One region of the Vibrio gigantis genome, then DNA from elsewhere that is predicted to be linked to it. Evidence: predicted binding sites of a transcription regulator. Region 1 holds the regulator's gene; each other region holds the start of a gene.

Region 1 (4,601 bases):
GAAAAAGTTAAAGAGAACAGCGAAGAAATTGCACAGATCATCGCCAAAGAAACGGGCAAGCCGATCTGGGAAACTCGTACTGAAGCGGGCGCTATGGCGGGCAAGATAGCTATCTCTATTCGTGCTTACCACGAACGTACTGGTGAAGCTTCGCGTGAAGCGGCAGGCAACCAAATCGTACTGCGTCATCGTCCATTAGGCGTAATGGCGGTATTTGGCCCTTATAACTTCCCTGGTCACCTACCTAACGGTCATATTGTTCCAGCACTGCTATCGGGTAATACCGTGGTATTTAAACCGTCAGAGCAGACACCTTGGACTGGTGAGTTTGCGATGAAACTATGGCAAGAAGCTGGCCTACCTGCTGGCGTGATTAACCTAGTACAAGGTGCCAAAGAGACAGGCATCGCACTGGCTGATGCTAAAGGCCTTGATGGCGTGTTATTCACAGGTAGCGCTAACACGGGTCACATCCTTCACCGTCAATTCGCGGGTCAACCGGGCAAGATGCTGGCACTAGAGATGGGTGGTAATAACCCTATGGTGATCAGTGACCAATACGGTGATGCAGACGCAACGGTATACACCATAATCCAATCGGCGTTCATCAGTGCTGGTCAACGTTGTACATGTGCTCGTCGCCTGTATGTTCCTGTTGGTGAGAAGGGCGATCTGCTTCTCGATAAACTGGTCGCGGCTACGCAAAAGATTCGTGTTGATCAGCCATTCGCGGAACCTGCTCCTTTCATGGGCCCTCAGATCTCAGAAGCTGCAGCTAAGTTCATTTTGGACGCGCAAGCTAATCTGCAATCGCTAGGCGGTGTCAGCCTAGTAGAAGCAAAAGCGGGCGAAGCGGCGTTTGTTTCTCCGGGTATTATCGATGCAACCAACATTGCTGAGTTGCCAGATGAAGAGTACTTTGGTCCATTGCTGCAAGTGGTTCGTTACCAATCGTTAGAGCAAGCGGTAGAGTTAGCTAACGACACACGCTTTGGTTTATCTGCTGGTTTAGTATCAACAGACGATTCTGAATGGGAATACTTTGTTGACCATATCCGCGCGGGTATTGTTAACCGTAACCGCCAGCTAACAGGCGCAAGTGGTGATGCACCATTTGGAGGCCCGGGCGCTTCAGGTAACCTACGCCCAAGTGCTTACTACGCGGCGGATTACTGTGCTTACCCAATGGCTTCAATGGAAGGTGGTGAAACTCAACTGCCAGCTACGTTTAGCCCAGGTATCGAGCTGTAGTTTAGATTGATATTGAGCTAAGGCTCATTGATTAGTTATGAAATAAGGAAGCGGCGTATCGCTTCCTTATTTTAACCACGCTCAGCGTCAAGATTGGGCGGTAGATAATAATAGAACAAGTATGTCACAGGCTGATGGCTGCTGACTTTGTGTCTCAGTCTTTCCCTTTCTAATCCAAATTACTAGCTTGCTAGAACCTCTGACAAGGAGTCACCATGACGCCCGATCTACTCTTTAAATCTCTATGGGACGATTACATTCACAGGCTTTGCCCATCGGCAGAGAAAGTACATCATTTGCTAAAAGAAGATGAAGCGCTGATCAATGATCACATTGCACTGCGTACTTTCAATGTTGCCCCTCTAGGTATTGAAACGTTAGCTAAACCTTTCCTTGAGTTAGGCTATAAGGCATGTGGCGATTACCTGTTTGAGAGCAAGAAGCTAGTGGCAAAACACTACGAGCACCCAGACCCAAAACAACCGAAAGTGTTCATTAGTGAATTGAAGGTTGAAGAGTGTTCAAATGACTTACAACAGATCGTTGCTAAGTTGGTTGAGCAGGTTGATGCAAGCAAGCTTCAAGGTCATGAGTTCTTGTTTGGTGGTCGCCAATGGGATTTGAGTTTCGCTGATTTTCAAGTACTAGCAAAAGAGAGTGAATACGCGTCTTGGCTAGCGGCTCACGGTTATGGCGCCAACCACTTCACGGTTAGTGTCAATCAACTGAACAAGTTCGATGAAGTTCAGGCTGTGAATGACTACCTAAGTGAGTCGGGATTCACAATCAATGCATCTGGCGGTGAGGTAAAAGGCTCTCCAGAGGTTCTATTAGAGCAATCATCAACAATGGCGGACAAAGTGCCAGTGGCATTTGTTGAAGGCAATGAGATGATTCCTGGCGGCTTCTATGAGTTCGCTAAGCGTTATGCAATGGCGAATGGTGAGCTTTATACCGGTTTTGTCGCTGCATCAGCGGATAAGATCTTCGAAAGCACCAACGGATAAAAGAAGATACGTGCACGGGCTTTGCCCTAGAGACTAGGGTACGCTTCGCTTCGAGAATGTTTACAAGGCGAGAGCCTCATGTGTTCCATTCGTATCTTGTATCTGATCTTTAGATAATAAAAAAGCCACCAAATTCGCATTTGGTGGCTTTCAAATTTTTGGCTCAGTTAATCGAGATTAACGAGTGCCGTATACCACGATAGTTTTACCGTGTGCAGAAATTAGGTTCTGCTCTTCAAGCATCTTCAAGATACGACCTACTGTCTCACGAGAACAACCAACGATCTGGCCAATCTCTTGACGAGTGATCTTGATTTGCATGCCGTCAGGGTGAGTCATTGCATCTGGCTGTTTCGCTAGGTTTAGTAGCGTTTGAGCGATACGACCTGTTACGTCAAGGAACGCTAAGTCACCAACCTTTTGGCTAGTTACTTGTAGACGGTTTGCCATTTGCGCAGAAAGGCGCATTAGGATGTCTGGGTTCACTTGGATAAGTTGACGGAATTTCTTGAAAGAAATCTCAGCTACTTCACAAGGAGATTTAGCACGAACCCAAGCTGTACGCTCTTGGTCTTCTTCGAACAAGCCAAGCTCACCGATGAAGTCGCCTTGGTTTAGGTAAGAAAGAATCATTTCCTTACCTTCTTCGTCTTTGATAAGAACTGCCACAGAACCTTTAACGATGTAGTACAAGGTTTCTGCCTTTTCACCAGCATGAATCAAAGTACTTTTTGAAGGGTACTTATGAATATGACAGTGTGAAAGGAACCACTCTAATGTTGGATCGGTTTGAGGTTTACCTAGAACCATAATATCTCACTTCCTCTGCAGGGTATGCTTGCCGCTTTCCGTATTTTAGCTAAGCCTGGATTGACTTTTAGGATAAGAGCACTCGTTGAGCGCTGCAAGCTATCTTGTGTTTCGTTTAAGAATAGTATCCTTTTTCAGGTACTATTTCTTGATTTTAATCGTGACCAAGCTACGATTTTTTACGCAAAATTGTGCACATGATCACGGTATGAAAAGTAATCAACCAGAATGTTGTTTTGTTAACCTATTTTTCCGGTTTCGATGAGTTGTTGTAGAATTGGCCTCACAATGAGCTCCATAGCAAAACTCATCTTGCCTCCAGGTACTACGAGCGTGTTATGACGAGACATAAACGAGCCATCAATCATAGCCAGAAGGTAGGGGAAATCGACATTTTTGATGCCACGCAAACGTATAACCACGAAGCTTTCGTCTAAACTCGGAATCCCTTTGGCGTTAAGTGGGTTCGATGTATCTACGGTTGGAACACGCTGAAAGTTGATATGAGTACGCGAAAATTGCGGGGTAATGTAGTTAAGGTAATCATCCATTGAACGAACAATGGAGTCCATTACTGCTTCGCGTGAGTGGCCACGATCGCGGGTATCACGAACGAATTTTTGGATCCATTCTAGGTTTACGATCGGTACCATGCCGATCAGCAAGTCGACGTGTTGAGAAACGTTAATGTCACCATCAACCACACCGCCGTGCAGGCCTTCGTAAAACATCACATCGGAATTTTCAGGGATATCTTGCCATGGCGTGAAGGTGCCCGGCATTTGATTGTAAGGCACGGCTTCATCGAAGGTGTGTAGGTAGCTACGTACCTTACCTGTACCTTCGTTACCGTATTTACGGAAGAATTCTTCTAGCGCACCAAAGTCGTTGGCTTGTGGACCAAAGTAGCTGATGTGCTTACCTTGCTCGCGCGCTTTGCGGATTTCGACATCCATTTCTGGTCGAGTGAAGCGATGGAAACTATCCCCTTCAACCCAAGCAGCCTTCACGTCCATCATATTGAACATTTTTCGGAAGGCTTCTGAGGTAGTGGTGGTGCCGGCTCCAGATGAACCCGTCACCGCAATAATTGGATGTTTAGCGGACATGACAACCCTTGTCTTTTGAGTAACTTACTTGTTAGCAATCGTTTACCACTATAACACGGCTCCTTTATGAGCGCAGCCTAGAAGCGTTTTGTGACTTGAATATCAACGGTTTCATGGAGCTCAGAAAACACGATACTGACTTCTCCTGAAGCTAATTGATGTTTCACTTGGTCAATCTTGTTTTGCAGTGAAACCTCTACATCGCCGTAATCTGTACCTTCACGCAGCACGAATTCTTTGATGAGGTTTTCTAGCGTCTCAGGCTCGATATCTTTCCATGGGATGATCATAAATACTTCTCTCTTTTATGTTCATTAGGGCGTGTTGATCTTTCGTGGTTAAATTTTGTTCGAGATAAAAGCGTTTTAATCGCGGCGAGGGAGAAGTAGCCTAGTCATTCTAAGTAAATCTCCCTCAACAATGA
Region 2 (4,601 bases), 1.1 Mb from region 1:
AGAGCGTTCAGGTTCAATCAACTCAGACTCATCCTGCTCATCAGCCGAGTCAATATCAAAGCCAGACACCTCAATGGTCGCGTCATGACTCGCACCGTGACTGCCTTGCTTTACTAGCCCCGAGTAACTGGTAATACGCCAAGCCCTGTCGATTGAAGCCTTGAGTTCATTAGCATGTAAGTCTTCACTCACTTGCTCTGTTTGTACAAACACTTGCTCGTGAGCAGTTGGTGTTTCGGCTAACAGCACACTTGAATTTTTGCCTTCAATGGCCGCTAGAGCCTGATGCAATTCGGCAATACCCTGCTCTTGTCCGTTTTGAACCAAATAACCCATCGCACTCAAATGCACGCCGGTCGGTTCTTTGGTTGAACGCCCTTTACGCAGTGGCGCCATGCCAATGAAACAGCCATAAACCGCACGAGTCAGCGCTACATAAATCAAACGCAGGTCTTCCGCGAGTCGTTCTTTATCCGCTTGGGCTAAGGCACTATCACTACCTGTAATATCCAGCACCGTGGTGTCTGAATCATGGTCGTAGAATTTGCCTTCGCTCGCTTCTCGATAACTCGCAACAAATGGAAGGAATACTAAGTCATATTCCAAACCTTTCGACTTATGGATGGTAACGATTTGCACCAAGTTTCTCTCTGATTCAAGGCGTTGAATGTCATCTTCACTGCCACCTAAACCATTTTGAGCATCGGAAATCGCTTCTGCTAGCCAACGCAGCAAGCCATAGTCGCTGTCGAGCTCTTGTCTTGCCTGTTGCAGCAATTCACCTATGTGCATCAAATCAGTGAGTGAGCGCTCACCATTTTCTTCTTCCAGCAAGCGTTCCGCGAGATGTCGCTTGCTGATCACGCTGCGAAGCATTGGTAACACGCCACGCTGTAGCCACAGCTTACGATACTCACGAAACTCATTAACCACGTTTTCCCACACCACTTCATCGTTATTGAGTTCATCCAATGATGCGGCATCCAGAGCGAACAACTCGGAGGCTAGGCTCGCGCGCAACGCACGGTCGTTTTCGGGCGTCAGCACCGCTTGCAGCAGACGTTGAATATCTTGCGCAACCAAGCTGGTGAATACACTGTCTCTGTTAGACAAATAAACACTTGCAATGCCTTGCTCAGAGAGCGCGTTCTTGATCAGACGACCTTCACTGCCGGTTCGAACCAAGACAGCAATATCACCCGCATTCACTGCATGTTGGTTTTTGCCGTTATCAAAATAGGCTTGCTGGTTTTGAGAAGCAGTCAGAATGGTTTGAATTTTACTCGCCGTCGCCTCAGCCATTGCCTTGTGATATTCGCCCTTAGGTAACGGCTTATCTTCAGCCTCTTGCAACCAAAAGGTGAGTGCGTGCTGAGTTTCTCCGTTCATCACCCATTGGCGTTTGTCGGCTGATGGACTGGCGGCAACAGGTAAGAATGGGATGTCTTGGTCATAGATAAACGGACTGTCCGAATTCATAAACACTTGGTTTACTGCGCTGACCATATCAGCGCTTGAACGCCAGTTAGTGCCTAAGGTGTAGTGAGCACTAACTTGGTTTCTCGCCTTGATATAGGTAAAGATATCTGCGCCACGGAAACCATAAATAGCCTGCTTCGGGTCACCGATCATAAACAAGCCGCACAGCGGGTTATCGAGATAGATTCGACTAAAAATACTGTACTGCAGCGGGTCGGTATCTTGGAATTCATCGATCATCGCAACCGGGTAGAGTGTGCGAATTCTTTCCACCAGCAAGGATTGCTCATCGACATCAATCGACGCAGATAACTGGGTCAACAAGTCATCGAATGATAACCACTGCTTCTGCTGTTTTGCCTTGGCTAGCATAGTTCGACAGTGAGTAATCGCATGAGCCAATAACGGAGCCTTAAGGTCGGCTGGGTTATTTAGGAAATCATCAATCGCTTCGAAAACGGCATGCTGAGGTGCGGTACCTTTCGGTGTTTTCTCGATTAACGTGGCTTGAGAGAACTTCTCTAACTTGTCTGGATATTGATAATCATGGGTGTCACTTTGTGCCCATGCCGTCACCGCCTCTAGCCATGTCGGCAGCGACTTCTTGGTGTAGCTGCGCTTGTTCACATCCGAACCTGAGATCAAAGCCAAAAAGTCCGTTTCAGACTCACACCACAGCGCTTTGAGCTGCTTCACTTTATCCAGGTTCTGATTGTGTAGAGTTTGCAAATCACCCGACATCGCATCAACGGTTAGCTTCAATGGAGAGCCCGTCAGATAACGATTGACGTCTGCTAATAATGCAGCCGGTGAACCCCAGATATTACGGACCTCACCTGCTAGCTGAATAGGTAGCGGGTAAAACTGCTTACGCCAATAGTCGGCTACTACTTGCGCTTTAAGATGGCTTTCATCTGTCACAAACTCATTATCAAATCGGCTGCCAGACTCGAAGGCATTTTGAGTCAACATTCGCTGACAAAAGCCGTGAATGGTGTAGACCGCGGCTTCGTCCATTTGCCTTTCGGCATTGAGCAGTGTTTGTGCGGCGCCAGTGTGATCTTCGATCTCTTGTAAAAGAGGTGCAATCACTGGGTCATCACTTTGCCCGCGAGCAAACGCAATGCGCGCATCATGGATTCGCGCACGGATACGGTCACGCAGCTCTGCGGTTGCTGCTTCAGTAAAAGTCACGACTAGGATTTGATCTACAGTGAGCGGCTCGTGATGTCGGGTAGCTTCCGCGAGTTCACCTTGCGGCGCAGCCGTGCCGTGCCCAAGCAATAGGCGTAAGTACAAGCCAGCGATGGTAAATGTTTTACCTGTACCCGCCGATGCTTCAATTAAACGCGCGCCATGAAGTGGAAACGTCATGGTATTGAGTGTCTGTGGAGCAATTACCTGAACACTGCTTGTGGTCGTCATGCCTTACTGCCTTCTGATAAATATGTTGTTACAAATGTGACCTAGCGTGGAAAACGTCATTCAATTTACGTCCTACGCTGATTTGTTAATAGTTAGTGCGATCTCTCTCACGGATCAATTCAGATCGCCTCGCTACTATGCGCCCACGAGTTCAAGAGCGCGATTCGAGTTTTATACTCATTGCCTACTTAGAACCACAGAATAATGGTCCCTCTGACCTGTGGCCGTACAGCGAACGCCCTACACTAATAATGATTTACTGGCGGCCACTTTATTTCCTGTACCTTGCTTCCCCTCTCTAGGAAAGCAGACACTCCAAACGCTTACCAGCGACTCTCTTTTGTCATTCATTAATTCAGCGAACCCGCGATTGATCTTATCGATCACTGCCACTTACTCCTGATCTTCCAGATCGGCTGCAGCCAACCTTGCCGCCTGTAACACAAGCGTTGAATACATACGCGACTCAGCAGCCAGCACATCATCCCACTTAGGCCAAATACGCGAGATGTAGGTATCTCGACCCTCGCCCGTGAAAGCGAAGCTGTCATTAAAAGTATCGGCCATTTTCTTGAGCGACTTCTCTTCATCATCGACCCACTTACCACGGCTAAAGCCCGCTTCAACGCCGGCCAAGGCGGTTTTCGGGAAATACGGCAGTGGTGCTGTCATACCTTGATAAAACAGTCGTACTAACTCAGCCAATAAACCCTTCACTTGCTGCGCATCGCCGATAGGTTGTAGCGTTTGGTGAACCACGCCCTCTTTTCTGTCATAACCAATAATATGGGTTGTTTTGCCATGCCCCATCACCGTACAACACAAGTGATCAATCCACGCAGCCAAGTAGTCTTGCGAACGAATTTTGCCACTACGAAAACGTACCAACCCCGATTGATAGTTTTGAGTCAGCCACCCCATCAAACGAACCGGTTTACCCTCGCCTAGCACGTCAAATTCAATATTTACCTCGAGATCTTGTTGTGGCTGCCCACTTACAAATCGAATCTCTTTGGCTAAGTCTTCCGCTTGAACGCGGTTGGTTTCGAACTCGATATCACCAAAAGCGCCAACCGGTAAGCGACCTTGGGCTTTTTGCTCAGAGACAAACAAGCGAACCGCTTCATCTGCCCCTTCTGGGTGATCGAGTAGTACTTGAAGCAACGCATCTTTAAGCTGGAAGCTCTCTAAGCCATTAAGCACGAACGGCTCATCGTCTTCCATTACCGGAAGCGGTGGCTCAAACACTACTTTGAGACGGCGATTAAAGAAGTATTGCACTGGCAAGCGCCAGAAACGCTGTAGCTCAACCAAATCGAGTTCTAACGGATAAGCCGCACCAAGCAAATAGTCGTCCAACGCACGATTGAATTCACCACTGCGTTCACCGGAACGGTTAGCCGCAGGAAGCCACTCCTTGGCGTAACTCAATACATGACTTTCATCACCTTGTGTAAAGGCTGCCGGGCTGAACGGCGTCATGGTGTGCTCAAAGCTGATCGCTTGAGTCAGCTTGATACCAGAATCATCACTTGGTAGCGCTTGATCGTCACTTAGGCAGTAGTTCTGCTGGCAGTACTCAATCAACTCTGAAACCAATACCGACGGTACTCGCTCAGTATTATCTTGAATCGAGCGGCCAACATAACTGATGTACAAACACTCTTGCGCCGACAACATCGCCTCTAAGAATAGGT
Region 3 (4,601 bases), on a different replicon from region 1:
AGCCAGTGAGATTTGCTGAGAAACGTCTGCTGCAGGGATGATGATTTCAGCCATACTTACACGGTAGTCAGGGATGAATACCACTTTAAGCTTGTTGCCGATGCGAGGATCGTTGTTGATCTTCTCTGCAATCTTGTTAACTGCGAAGATGATCTCTTTCGCTAGGTGGTAACCCGGTGCTGCTTTCGCTGCGAAGAAACATACGCGTGGCTCACACTCAAAACCCGGTTCATTAAGAATACGGTGGTACAGAGATAGAATGTGTAGCAGGTCTAGGTGCTGACGCTTGTACTCGTGTAGACGCTTGATTTGCACGTCGAAGATAGCGTTAGTGTCTAGCTCGATACCCATGTTCTCTTGAACCCAATCAGCAAGGCGCTGTTTGTTTTCTTTCTTAACCGCCATGAATTCTTTTTGGAATTTCGCGTCTGTTGCAAACTTAGCAATGCCTTCAAGTTGCTCAAGTTTTGCAGGCCATTCTGAACCGATCTTATCTGTGATTAGCGCAGATAGACCTGGGTTACAGAACTTCAACCAACGACGTGGCGTGATGCCGTTCGTTACGTTAGTCAGTTTACCTGGGAAGATTTCGTTGAACTCAGGGAACAAGTCTTTCTTAACCAGTTGTGAGTGAAGCGCAGCTACACCGTTTACTTTGTAAGAGCCAATAACACATAGGTTTGCCATGCGAACCATACGGTGGAAACCTTCTTGGATGATAGAAAGCTTCGCTTGCTTCTCACCGTCACCAGGCCACATCTTGCGAACTTCTTGCATGAAACGGTGGTTGATTTCAAAAATGATTTCCATGTGACGTGGAAGAAGACGGTTGATCAGTGATTCAGACCAAGTCTCTAGCGCTTCAGGAAGTAGTGTGTGGTTCGTGTATGCGAACGTATGAGCACTGATTTCCCATGCTTGGTCCCAAGATAGACCTTTCTCGTCAATCAAGATGCGCATTAGCTCAGGAATCGCAATAGTTGGGTGCGTATCGTTTAGCTGAATTGTTTCTTGCTTAGGAAGATCTTCTAGAGAGAAACCTGCTGCTTCGTGACGACGTAGAATATCGCGAACCGAGGCTGCTGAGTGGAAGTACTGCTGCATTAGACGCAGAGTCTTACCTTTCTCGTGGTTGTCGTTCGGGTAAAGAACTTTCGTGATGTTACCTGCATCGATTAGCGAGTGTTGCGCTTCGAAGTAATCACCGTTGTTAAAGCTTGCTAGTGAGAATGGTGCAATTGCCTGACATTCCCAAAGACGCAGCGGGTAAACCGTGTTTGACTCGTAACCTACGATAGGTAGATCCCAAGGCATTGCTTTTACTTCCATACCTGGAACCCAAGTACGTACTTCTTTACCGTCGATGAATTCAACTTCTACATGACCGTAAAAACCAATGTGTTGTGCTAGTTCTGGACGAGCTACTTCCCATGGGTAACCTTCAACACCGCGCCACGCGTCAGGTGCTTCTTGTTGACGACCGTCTTGGAAAGACTGTTTGAATAGACCGTACTCGTAGTGAAGACCGTAGCCTACTGTTGGGTATTCTTGAGCGGCACAAGAATCCATGAAACAAGCAGCTAGACGACCAAGACCACCATTACCTAGTGATGGGTCGCGTTCTTCTTCTAAAAGGTCTGTTAGGTTTTGACCTAGCTCTTCCATTGCATGCGTGATTTGCTCATACAGGCCCATGCTGATTAGGTTGTTACCTGTCAGACGGCCAATCAAGAATTCTAGCGAAAGGTAGTTAACACTCTTCGCGTTTTTGATTTTTTCATCGTTTTCAGTTTCTAGCAGGTCGAATGTTGTGAGTTCTGCTAATGCGCGACCCATTGCTAGGTACCATGCGCGGCTATCCGCGTTTTCAATCGTTGTTGCGTAGGTTGCAGATAAATGCTTCTTAACGCTTTCTTGGAACGACACTTTATCGAAAGTTTTTTGCTGAGTTGGTTTCATTTCAGAAATCTCGCTTTTAATAGTTCTAATTCATCTGTGACATATCGTGCATGGTCACCATAAACTAAACATCCTCCCGCTAACGCAACTGACTAGGAGTAGATGGGAGGGCGTAGGGGGCGTACCGACATAGGGTTAGTGATCTGACTCTCATGTTCTGACTTCGAACAAAAACTTGGAGTGACTAAGATCACAAGCTCCCGTTCGATAACTTAACTTCAATTGATGTGACTTTTATTTAACCAAACTGAACTCATTGCCAAATCTGAGTTTGAGATCACGAAATTTTTTTCCTACTCTCATCTTTTGCATGAATCTCCGTGTAGAAACGAACTAAGTCACATTCAAAAACCAACCCACAACGTGAGCAAAGTCTCAAATAAAGGGCGTAGAAGCCTAAAAACATGCAGGAGTGCAAGGTTTCTGCGGAGGATCATAGTCGGTGTCGTTTTGCTTCACGTAATATGAGTAAAGACTTAAGTAATTAGGCTAGTGTCATTGGACTGCACTCAATGAGTGCTTGAAATATTCAAGACCATAGCCACGGAATAGGTGTAAAACTTCGACATGTGGATCCCATCGAAACTGACTCGTCCCGGCCGCTTACATAATGCAATCCTAAGACCTAGGGTTCTCGATCTGCTTCAGAATGCAGATTGCTATAAACTTGTATTGTTCCGCTCCCCAGCTGGCTACGGCAAAACCACCATGGCTGCACAATGGTTGGTAGATAAACCCAATGTGGGTTGGTACAGCATTGATGATAGTGACAACGATGCCTTCCGATTTATCAACTACCTACTTCAATCACTTAATAAAGCGACTCAAAATGCCTGTCCGAATGCCCAAAAGCTGGCAGAAAAGCGACAGTTTTCATCGCTGCATTCTTTATTGAGTGAAGTATTTGCCGAGATGTCGGAATTCCATCACGAGTGTTTTCTGGTGTTGGATGATTATCACTTGGTCAACAATGACGACATCCACGAAGCAATGCGCTTCTTCCTCAAACACATGCCCGACAATCTAACGCTTGTTGTGACTAGCCGTGGGACACCACCACTTGGTACAGCAAACCTGCGTGTTCGTGACTTGATGATCGAATTAGGCAATGACTCGCTAGCATTTGATACCGAAGAGACGACACGCTTTTTCAACCAACGTGTTGCCGACGGTATTGATGACACCACCGCAGACAGTATTTGCAGCTATGTAGAGGGTTGGCCTTCTGCTCTGCAACTTATCGCGCTGCAAGCACAGCACCAAAAACGCACCCTTGCACAGTCCGCAGAGTCGTTTTCTCACTTTAACCACGCCCATCTTTGGGACTACTTGGTTGAAGAGGTATTCGACCTGCTAGACAAAGAAACCCGCCAGTTCCTGATGCAGTGCTCTGTACTGGATCACTTTAACGATGAATTGGTGTGCGCGCTAACTCAGCGTGAAGATGCGCTCGGTATGATTGAGTCTCTCAACCGATTTGGTCTGTTCATTTACCCTCTTGAAGGTGAGAAGAACTGGTACCGATTCCACAATCTATTCGGCGAATTTCTTGCCCACGAGCGTCAAGCTCGAATTCCTCAACAGGAAGCGGAATTGCATCGCAGTGCAGCAAAGGCTTGGATAAAACAGAACACACCACACCAAGCTCTGCGACACGCACAACGCGCTGAAGATGCAGAACTGATCATTCAAATCCTTACTGAGCACGGGTGGCCGATGTTCAACCAAGGTGAGCTTTCGTCACTAGAGATGGCGATTAAGCAGCTCACTACCGATCAACTTTACAGTGAGCCTAAACTTTCCATGTTGCGTGCGTGGCTTGCACAGAGCCAGCACCGCTATGACCAAGTAGGTACTTTATTGGAAGAGGCTGAAACTCAATATCAAGCTCGAAATATTGAACTCGATACTCAGCAGCAAGGCCAATACAACGCACTACGCGCACAAGTTGCCATTAACAGTAATGAACCTGAAAAAGCATTAGAACTGGCAGAGCTTTCACTGAGCCAGCTGAACACGACCGTTTATCGTAGTCGAATCGTAGCGACATCGGTTGTAGGTGAAGTAAATCACGTAATGGGTAACCTAAGCCGTGCGCTACCGATGATGCAACAAACAGAAAAGCTGGCACGTCAGTATCAAGTTTATCATCAGGCACTGTGGGCGATTCTGCAACAAAGCGAAATTCTGATTGCTCAAGGTTACGTTCAAGCTGCATTTGAATTGCAAGACAGCGCCTTCAAGTTGATTGAAGAGCATCAACTTCAATACGTTCCACTACATGAGTTCTTGTTACGCGTGCGAGCTCAGATCTTCTGGTGTTGGAACCGTTTAGATGAAGCAGAAGAGTGTTGCTACAAAGGCTTAGATATTCTTGGTCACCATTCACCAAGTAAGCACCTACACAGCTACTCGATGCTGGCTCGTATTTCACTGAGCCGTGGCGAAATTGATAAAGCGTCGAAGTTTATTGACCAGATTCAGCACTTATTGCGCCAATCAACTTACCACGTGGATTGGACAGCGAATGCGTCACTTTCTCTGATCTTATTCTGGCAAGTGAAAGGCGATAAAGACGCAATCCACGACTGGTTGAGCGTTGCTGTACGCCCTGAATCCGCGAGCAACCACTTCTGCCAACT
Region 4 (4,601 bases), 920 kb from region 1:
GAGCGTGAATGGCAACGAAAAGTTCGTCGTAGTTCATATGATCTACCATGGAACAATACTCACTTATTAAGAGATATTGGTCTTGAAGTTGACGGTCGACCTCTTGGTTTTTCTGAACCAGAAGTCGTCACTATTGAACGTCGAGTACGTCACCTTCGTCGTGTCTTAAGTGCGCGAATACCGACGTAATCTGCGGGGTTGATAGCACCTTTCAACCCCTAAGATAATTTACAGTGATAGTTATGGCGTCGAAAGTGCAAACTTTTGAACTAGAACTGGCCAAAAAAGAGAAGCTCTGGCTTCTCTTTTTTGCTTTTTTAAGCCGTTATCTGTGCTTTTTTAAGTCGTTATCTAGTAAAGGAAAAGAGTTCTACTAAGCTTTATAGAGCAAGGGAGGCTGGCTATGCAAAAGCATCAATTAGACATGTGGTTACATGGAGAGCACAAAGACTCTTATCAAACACCCAAGGTGTACGTGATTGGCTGTTCTGATATCTCAGAATATCTACTGGCGGTGGAGTACAAACACAAGCTAGAACCGGTAAAGCAAGACGGCGAGCCGCTTCACTTTGGATCCTTGGATCAAGTGAAAGAGGAGTTACTCCGGCTCGGTTTTGAAAAGGCGTATCTTCGCTTACACAACGCGTATGATGAGTTTGGTAATGAGCCAAGCCAAAGCTATTGTGATATTGAACTGGCGCTCAAATCTCATTAAGAGAGCGTTTGTAGCTAGAGATTGATTCAAATTACAGACTGTTTTGTAACGCACTGATAGTTTTGGCTATCGAGGCTCGATTAAACGCTCTATGCGTAATGTGTTGTCAGCAATTTGTGGGTGAATTGAGTTCGTAGATAGAAACCACGTGGTTTAGTTTTGATTGGTTTTCCACTTGCACCGTAAGCTTCTGTTAACACTCGACTGTTGGCGGCTTTTGGACGTAAATGCAGTGCTTCACCGTGTCTTGCTGTTATCTGCTCAACATTGCCTAAAACAATCAACTCCATCAGCTCTTCCCAATCTCTTTTCAAGAGTTCGTCTTCAGCTTGGCTAGGCGTCCATAATAAAGGGGAGCCTACATGCCTCTCAGCTAGCGGGATCTCTCTTTCCCCCTCGACAGGGATCCACAACACTTTAGACAACTTGTTTCGAACGTGGCTGGTTTCCCAAGTTATGCCTTGCACGCCCATCAAAGGCGCAACACATACAAAGGTGGTTTCGAGTGGCTTGCCAGAGTAGCCAATCGGAATACTTTTAAGTTCGATGCCTAGTTTCGCGAAATCCTGTTCTGGCTTGCTGCCTGCAGGTGCACCCAAGTGCCACTCCAATAGCTGCCCAACCCAGCCTTTATCACGCTTAAGGTCATTTGGCATCACCATCTCGGCTTCATCAGCTAGCTCTTTAAAGGTCATTCCGGCGATAGCATATGCGCGCTCTAACAGCTCTTGTTGTGTTTGTGGTTCTGGTTTCATAATAAAAGGCATGATCAAAAAAATGATTTTATCAGAAGTTATCACCAAATGACGACTGGTTAAGAAATGATCTCCCTGCAAGAGAAGGGATCAAAGTCAGGGTTATCCACAGGACGTAAAGGTAATTAATTGAAATATTAATTTAGTGGATAAATAAACAGGGGTTTATGGTGGATAAAATGCTTGCCAAATAGTGTTCAAAATGAATCTTTCACTTACTAGTGTGGATAAACATCGGGGTGGTTGATCTTTGACCATGTTGAATTTCTGAAAGATCTTTTACATTTCTAATGTTTTTTAAAACTAAGATATTATTTTAACTAATTGATTTTTAATTAGATAAAGTGATTTCGATTGGTTTGTCGTTTTTAGTGTTGATGAATCTATGGATTAAAAAAAACGATTGCGGGTAATTCTTCACATAGTTATTCACAGAAAAGGTGAATAAATGTGGTCTATGTCTCACTATTGTGTGGGTAACTAGAATTTGAGCAAAACTTATCCATATTCCTAGTTATTATTCATAAATATAGCGCTTATCACGTCACTAAGTTTGCTCCGATTGGGGATATGTGGAAAAATCAGAGTAATTAAAAATTTAGATAGAGGTTGGCCAGTGATAGATGGCGATGGTTACCGATTAAATGTTGGTATTGTAATCTGTAACAACCATGGTCAGGTCTTCTGGGCTAAACGATACGGGCAACATTCATGGCAATTCCCTCAAGGGGGAATAGATGAAGGTGAGACTCCGGAACAAGCAATGTACCGCGAGTTGTATGAAGAGGTTGGCCTTACCAAAAAGGATGTAAAGATCGTCGCGACAAGTCGTCATTGGTTACGCTACAAGCTACCCAAACGACTGGTTCGGTGGGATTCTAAACCTGTCTGTATTGGACAAAAACAGAAGTGGTTCCTTTTGCGCTTAGATTGCGATGAATCGCATATCAATATGCAGCGTGGAAGTACACCTGAGTTTGATGGTTGGCGTTGGGTGAGTTACTGGTACCCAGTTCGACAAGTTGTTTCTTTCAAGCGAGATGTTTACCGTCGAGCAATGAAGGAATTCGCATCTTTAGCAATGCCGTTTAAAGAGCGAAAAACAAAAGGAAAACGCAAATTGCGTAGAGGTTAAGCATGCTCAGCCAACTAAGGGAAATAGTTGAACACGTATCAAGAGTTGAAGATGTGTCGACGGCTCTTGATATTTTGGTGAAAGAGACATGCAGTGCGATGCAGACAGAGTGCTGCACCGTGTATCTAGCGAATAATGATATGCAGCGCCTTGAGTTGATGGCAACTCAAGGCCTGATCTTTGAAGGGAATAGTATTCACATTGGTTTTGACGAAGGCTTAGTTGGCCTTGTCAAAAGAAGTGCTGAACCTATTAACCTTGCACAGGCATCTGCTCACCCAGCTTATAAGTTTTTTCCAGAGCTTGGAGAAAACGTCTATCACTCTTTTCTCGGAACTCCGATTATCCACCGCAAGCAAGTGCTTGGTGTATTGGTTATTCAACAGAAGACCCCTCGCTTATTCAGTGAGATGGAAGAATCTTTCCTTGTCACGCTCTCAGCACAACTTGCCGTTATTGTGGCGCACGCCCAAACTCAAGGCCATTGGCTGTTAGAGCAACAGAAACTACCTGCGACTAAAGGTATTGCAGCTTCATCGGGTGTGGCGATTGGTGATTTGTGGTGGGACAACACTCAGCCTGAACTCACCGATGTTTATCCTGCTTCGACGCTCAATGTAGAGAGAGAGCATGAGCTGTTGGCGGTAGCGGTTGAAAATGCCCTCAATGACTTTAAGCGCATGCGAAAGCGCTTAGATAGCGAAATCAATAAAGACGCGTTGGCGATCTTTGACCTGTTTACTCACTTACTCAATGATCCTATGTTGCGTAAGGATCTGAAGAGCCAAATTCAGAAAGGCGATAAAGCCGATTGGGCATTAAGGCAGGTTGTTGAGAGCTACTCAAATCGTTTTGCTCGTATGTCCGATGTGTACCTTCGTGAGAGAGCACAAGACATCCGAGAGCTCGGACAAAGGCTGCTCTACTTCCTCCACAACTCTGAACATGAACTCCGCACATTAGATAAGCCGATTATTCTAGTGGTTCGTGAGTTAACCGCTTCGGTATTAGCGTCTATTCCCAAAGAAAAGCTATTGGCGGTTATTTCCTTGGAGGGAGCGGCGAACTCGCACGCAGCGATTTTATCTCGAGCGCTTGGAATACCTTCAGTCATGGGGGTAAACCTCAACCTAGCTCAAGCTAATGGTAAGCGAGCGATTGTTGATGGGTATAGCGGTGAGATCTTTATTGAGCCGACTAAAAACCTGCTCAAAGAATACCGTGGGCTAATTTTAGAAGAGAGTGAGCTCTCCTCTATGGTTAATCGCGAGCTGTACCTACCGGCAAAAACACAAGATGACAAGCAGGTAGAGATTCTACTTAATGCGGGCTTGAGTGCAGACACTAACATCGCCATCAACCAAGGCGTTGATGGAGTAGGGCTGTACCGAACTGAAATCTCTTTCTTGTTGCAGCAAAGGTTTCCGTCAGAGGATGAACAATTCAAGCAGTATCGTTCTGTGCTGGCAAGCTACCCTGAGAAACAAGTGGTGATGCGTACACTCGATATCGGTGGTGATAAGGCCTTACCTTATTTTCCTATCGAAGAGGACAATCCATTTCTTGGCTGGCGTGGTATTCGCTTTACGCTCGATCATCCTGACATCTTTATTATTCAGTTACGTGCCATGTTACGTGCGAGTTGTGAAAGCCATAACTTGAGTATTTTGCTGCCGATGATCTCTGGTGCACAGGAACTGGACGATGCGCTACAACTGATTGAACAAGCGTATGACGAAGTGCATGAGCTTGATAACCGAGTACGTATGCCTCGTGTTGGTATCATGATTGAAGTGCCATCCATGCTTTACATATTGCCGCTGATTGCAGATAAGGTCGACTTCGTTTCGGTGGGTACCAACGACTTAACCCAATATTTATTAGCCGTTGATCGGAACAATTCACGAGTATCCGATGTCTATGAATCAATGCACCCTGCGGTGATCATGGCATTAAAACAAATTCATGATACTTGTAAGCAATATCAATTACCCGT

Evidence for each region. Region 1 encodes CRP, which controls carbon source genes, mostly activating them, when cyclic AMP is high. Its sites were predicted from a motif close to TGTGANNNNNNTCACA; they were not measured.
Region 2: a site for CRP is predicted at 3,001-3,016, ahead of recB (exodeoxyribonuclease V subunit beta). Genes of this name have one in related genera too.
Region 3: a site for CRP is predicted at 2,139-2,154, ahead of OCV56_RS23125 (glycogen/starch/alpha-glucan phosphorylase). Genes of this name have one in related genera too.
Region 4: a site for CRP is predicted at 1,920-1,935, ahead of rppH (RNA pyrophosphohydrolase). Genes of this name have one in related genera too.

What each region holds. Positions count from the first base shown of each region.
Region 1 is NZ_AP025492.1:3,246,338-3,250,938, reverse strand. Features, by position in the region: gene astD (succinylglutamate-semialdehyde dehydrogenase) at 1-1,251, shown strand, start outside; gene OCV56_RS14645 (DUF1338 domain-containing protein) at 1,467-2,258, shown strand; gene crp (cAMP-activated global transcriptional regulator CRP) at 2,436-3,068, opposite strand; gene OCV56_RS14635 (phosphoribulokinase) at 3,308-4,177, opposite strand; gene OCV56_RS14630 (YheU family protein) at 4,255-4,467, opposite strand.
Region 2 is NZ_AP025492.1:763,704-768,304, reverse strand. Features, by position in the region: gene recB (exodeoxyribonuclease V subunit beta) at 1-2,904, opposite strand, end outside; gene recC (exodeoxyribonuclease V subunit gamma) at 3,298-4,601, opposite strand, start outside.
Region 3 is NZ_AP025493.1:1,586,978-1,591,578, reverse strand. Features, by position in the region: gene OCV56_RS23125 (glycogen/starch/alpha-glucan phosphorylase) at 1-1,959, opposite strand, end outside; gene malT (HTH-type transcriptional regulator MalT) at 2,527-4,601, shown strand, end outside.
Region 4 is NZ_AP025492.1:591,659-596,259, forward strand. Features, by position in the region: gene OCV56_RS02660 (DUF1127 domain-containing protein) at 1-189, shown strand, start outside; gene OCV56_RS02665 (DUF6482 family protein) at 404-715, shown strand; gene mutH (DNA mismatch repair endonuclease MutH) at 805-1,470, opposite strand; gene rppH (RNA pyrophosphohydrolase) at 2,087-2,605, shown strand; gene ptsP (phosphoenolpyruvate--protein phosphotransferase) at 2,608-4,601, shown strand, end outside.